Regions from separate parts of the Glutamicibacter sp. JL.03c genome, predicted to be linked through region 2. Evidence: riboswitches for the same ligand, from Rfam matches in the RefSeq annotation. Region 2 holds a riboswitch; the other holds the start of a gene.
The links. A riboswitch is a leader RNA that binds a small molecule or an ion and turns the genes downstream of it on or off. The one in region 2 is predicted to bind S-adenosylmethionine.
Positions count from the first base shown of each region.

Region 1: linked by a shared signal. The riboswitch ahead of OF385_RS01520 (O-acetylhomoserine aminocarboxypropyltransferase/cysteine synthase family protein) and the one ahead of OF385_RS03395 (O-acetylhomoserine aminocarboxypropyltransferase/cysteine synthase family protein) in region 2 are both predicted to bind S-adenosylmethionine.

Region 1 covers NZ_CP107575.1:320,786-323,137, forward strand. Annotated here, with positions in the region: gene OF385_RS01520 (O-acetylhomoserine aminocarboxypropyltransferase/cysteine synthase family protein) at 1-1,253, opposite strand, end outside; SAM riboswitch class I at 1,372-1,466, opposite strand; gene OF385_RS01525 (histidine phosphatase family protein) at 1,578-2,138, shown strand; gene OF385_RS01530 (RNA polymerase sigma factor) at 2,235-2,352, shown strand, end outside.
Region 2 covers NZ_CP107575.1:733,411-735,762, reverse strand. Annotated here, with positions in the region: gene OF385_RS03400 (cystathionine gamma-synthase) at 1-244, opposite strand, end outside; gene OF385_RS03395 (O-acetylhomoserine aminocarboxypropyltransferase/cysteine synthase family protein) at 246-1,547, opposite strand; SAM riboswitch class I at 1,634-1,724, opposite strand; gene OF385_RS03390 (LysR family transcriptional regulator) at 1,957-2,352, opposite strand, start outside.

The DNA.
Region 1 (2,352 bases), 410 kb from region 2:
TCCCAGATAATGTCCTCGACATCTTCCAGGCCTACCGACAAGCGGATCAGGTCTTCAGGAACGCCGGCGGCAACCAGCTGGCCGGCGCTCAGCTGCTGGTGGGTGGTGGAAGCGGGGTGCAGCACCAAGGTGCGGGCATCGCCGATGTTCGCCAGGTGGCTGGCCAGCTGCAAGGCTTCGATGAACTTGGAGCCGGCGTCGCGTCCGCCCTTCACGCCGAAGCTGAAGACCGAGCCGACACCCATCGGCAGCAGTTCCTGGGCGTGGGCATGCTGCGGGTGCGATTCCAGGCCCGCGTAGTTCACATAGGTGACGCGCGGGTCTGCTGCGAGCCATGCGGCAACCTGCTTGGCATTGGCCAGATGGTTGTCCATGCGCTGCGGCAGGGTTTCCAGACCCTGGAGCAGCTGGAACGCCGACTGGGCGGGGAGCGCCGGGCCGAAGTCGCGCAGCTGTTCGCTGCGCAGCTTGGTCAGGAAGCCGTACTCGCCGAAGTTGGCCCACCAGGAGACATTGCCGTAGCTGGCCACCGGTTCTGTCATGGCAGGGAACTTGCCATTGCCCCAATTGAACTTGCCGGACTCCACCACCACGCCGCCCAGGGTCGTGCCGTGGCCGCCGATGAACTTGGTTGCCGAGTGGATCACGATATCGGCACCGTGCTCAATCGGGCGCAAGATGTATGGGGGAGTGAGCGTGGAGTCGACAACCAGCGGGATCAGGTGGCGGTGCGCCACCTCGGCCAGGCCTATGAGGTCGGCGATATCGCCCGAAGGATTGGCTACCACTTCGGTGTAGACGGCCTTGGTGTTCTCCTGGATGGCGGCCTCGAAGTCGGCTGGATCATTGGAGTCGATGAAGGTCGTGTTGATGCCGAAGCGGCGCAGCGAAACGTCCAGCTGGGTGATGGTTCCGCCATAGAGCTTGGAGGAGGCCACGATGTGGTCCCCGGCCTGGGCAAGGGCGGCGAAGGTGACGAACTCGGCGGCCATGCCGGAACCGGTGGCTACTGCGCCGATGCCGCCTTCCAGGGAAGCCATGCGCTCTTCGAAAGCGGCGACGGTCGGGTTGCCGATGCGCGAGTAGATGTTGCCGTATTTCTGCAATGCGAAAAGGTTGGCTGCATCATCGGCATCTTTGAAGACGAATGAGGTGCTCTGATAGATGGGCACTGCGCGGGCGCCGTGCTCGGCATCGGGGGTGCCACCGGCGTGCAATGCGCGGGTGCGGAATCCAAACTGATGATCTGCCATGATGGCTTACGACTCCTTGTCGATTGGGTTTTCGCGATTCACCGCCAGGCGGTGGCGCGATCGAGGCAGGAATCCCGGAATCAATGTCGCTTCCTGTTTTGCTTAAACAGGAAAAGCGGCTGCATCGTTTCTGGCGGTAGCACCGTAACCACCGGATGTGGCAGGTTGCTGCGGCTTCATCGAACCAGATCTCTCAGCCGCTCGGGATGGTGTAACAATCTTCGCAACATGACCGTTCGTGACCTAACTATGAGTCTTAACGTTGCGTATTGGACGTAATATCGGAGATTCTTCGATATGCATGCTCGCCGGTACGCTGGACTCATGGAAACTGCGCTGGTGTTGATCAGACATGGACTGACCGATTGGAATCTGGCCGGCCGCCTCCAAGGGCGTACCGACATTCCACTGAATGACACCGGACGCGAGCAAGCCCGCGGTGTCGGCCGCGAATTGGAAGGCCAGGGGTTCTCCTTGATCCTCGCTTCGCCTCTGGGCCGTGCCCGGGAAACCGCTGCATTGATTGCCGAGGAATTAAGCGCAGGAACCGGCCAGCCGGTCCCGGAACTGATCGAGCGCGGTTTCGGGCCATTGGAAGGCCGGATCATGGCCGAGGTCTCCGACGAGGAATCAGCGTCGTTGCAGTCCCAGCTGGAACCCATCGACGATATCCTGCGCCGGGCGGTTCCCGCTTTGATTGACCTGTCGGTGGAACATGCCGGGAAGAAGGTGGCCGTGGTGAGCCATGGCGCAACCATGCGCGCCATCCGTGATGCACTGGCTGGAACCAAGCTGCCACGAGGCGTGGAGAACGGCGAGATCATCCAGATCAATATCCAGCGCCTCAACGAATTGGCTGAAGAACTCGATTTGGTCAGCTGCTAGGCGCTGAAAATTTTTCTTCCCTGGAACCTCACACTTTTGCTGTGCACTACGTTTACATGGTGAAAGCCCGTTGCGGCGCCAATCTTCAGGAGAGCCATGCAAGTACCGTTTGAGCGGATAGTCCAGGATTATGGGCTGAACGTATTGCGGATTTGCCGTGCTCTGCTAGATGAACACCGTGCACAAGATGCCTGGTCTGAAACGTTTCTTTCCG
Region 2 (2,352 bases):
CGTCTTCGGCGGCGATGCCGGAGGCGAAGGCGAAGCCAGCTGCACCGTGTTCCAGCGCGGTGAGCTGGTCCTGGAACCCGTCGCGGGTGGGATTCGAGCCGCGGGAGTATTCATGCCCGGAGCGCAGCACGTTGATGCCGTCCTGGATGAAGGTGCTGGTCTGGTAGATTGGCGGGACCACGGCGCCGGTGTGCGGGTCCTTGTGCTGGCCGGCGTGCACGGCCTGGGTGTTGAAGCCAGTCATCTCATGCTCCTTGGGTTTGCGGGGCCAGGGCCTGGTCCAATGCCAGATCCAGGGCCTGGGTGAGATCTGCGAGCAGGTCGGCCGGGTCTTCCAGGCCAACCGAGAGGCGCAGGGTTGAAGTGTTCAGGCCGGCGTCGGCCAGCTGGGAAGCCGAGAGTCGGCAGTGCGTCATGGTCGCCGGGTGCGAAATCATGGTGCGGGTATCCCCCACATTGGCGGCCAGCGAGATCAGCTTGAGCCCATCGATCACCGGGGAAACCAACGTAGGGTGCGCCAGTTCGATGGCCACCACGCAGCCGGTGCCCTTGGGTGTGATCTTGGCGGCCAGCTCGTGGCTCGGGTGGGTGGGCAGCGACGGGTGGTGGATGGCCGCGATGCCCGGGTGAGCAGAGAGCTTCTCGATCAGGGTGGTGACGCTGCGCTGCACGTGGGCGGCGCGTACCGGCAGGGTTTCGATGCCGGCCAGGATGCCCTGGGCGCTGGCCGGGGCCAGGGTTGGACCCAGATCGTGCAGGAATTTGGAGCGGACCAGCATCGCGTAGGCAGCCGACCCGTGGCGTTCAAACAGCGAAGTATTGTTCAGTCGCACTCGTGGGGCTGCGATTTGCGGCCAGCGCGCGGTGTCGGAGAAGTCGAACTTCCCCGAATCCACAACGATCCCGCCCAAAACCGAGCCGTGTCCGGCCAGGCCCTTGGTGGCCGAGTGGACCACGATGTCGGCTCCGAAGTCCAGCGGGCGTACGTTCAGCGGGGTGGCCAGGGTGTTATCCACGACCACCGGGATGTTGTGTTCGTGGGCGATGGCCGAGATGGCGGGAAGATCGGCCACTGTGCACAGCGGGTTGGAGACCGATTCCAAGAAAAATGCGCGGGTGTCTTCCTCGATGGCCTGTGCCCAAGCCAAAGGATCGGCCTGATCCACAAAGCTGATGCGGATGCCAAAGTCGGCGAAGGTGTCGGTGAACAGATCCACGGTGCCGCCGTAGAGCGAGGAGGAAGCCACGATGTGCTTAGGTCCCTGGGTCAGCGCCAGCAAAGACAACGCAACCGCGGACTGGCCGGTGGCGGTGGCTACCGCGTGGGCTCCACCTTCCAGTGCTGCCACGCGCTGTTCGAGGATCGAGACGGTGGGGTTGCCGGTGCGTGAGTAGGTAAAGCCGGCCTGGCGCAGCGCGAACTTTTCGATCGCTTCGGCGTGCGACTGGAATTGGTAGGCTGCGGAATTGTGCAGTGGCGGCAGCATTGGGCGGAAGTCTCCGCTGGGGCGGTATCCTGCGTGGACCGCATCGGTTCCTTGGCTCATGGCTCCTCCTCGATTCTCTGCGAGGGAGTGCACCGATTGGCGTCGTGTGGCAACACGAAGCACAGCGCGAAAGCGCGTTCGGAACTGCTCCATCGTTCCTGGCATTAGCACCTTTCGGTTTCCCGATGGTTGCTGCGACGTCAACGAGCCAGATCTCTTAGTCGCTCTTGATGGTTTGTTGTTCTTCCATGGTTGGGCATGGCTCCCAAAGCGTGCAAGCGCTATCGGGCGGTTGGCTTCATACAAGGCCACCACGCTTCATATGTCGCCAAGTTGTCATGATGACGCGGTGGCTGGCGCCACTTTATGACGCGGTGAATTGAACAGGACCTGCGTGATTTCAAGGTTTTTGCCGAAGTTTATGACGATGGAGAGGTGCTCGATGACCGGGAGTTACGCCGTGGGCGGCTCAGCCGAGCACTTCCACCCCGAAGCTGGCCACCACGGCGCGGACTTCTTGCAGGTAGCGCTGGGCCTGGTCGGTGAGCGGGATCGCGGCGTGGTCGATCCAGCCGATCTCGATGCTCTCTTCGATCGCCAGCGGGATGGCAACGATGGAGGGATCAAGCTCGTCGCTGATGATGCCGGTGGAAATCGTGTACCCGCCCAGGCCGATCATGAGGTTGAAGATGGTGGCGCGGTCCGAAACCTGGATTTCGCGTTGGCTGGAGCGCGTGGAGAGCACTTCCTCGGCGAAGTAGAAGGAATTGTTCGCGCCCTGGTCGAAGGTCAGCCGCGGCAGGTCTTCGAGGTCTTCGAGTGTGACCTGGTCCCGGGTAGCCAGCGGGTTGCTGCGCGAGATGAA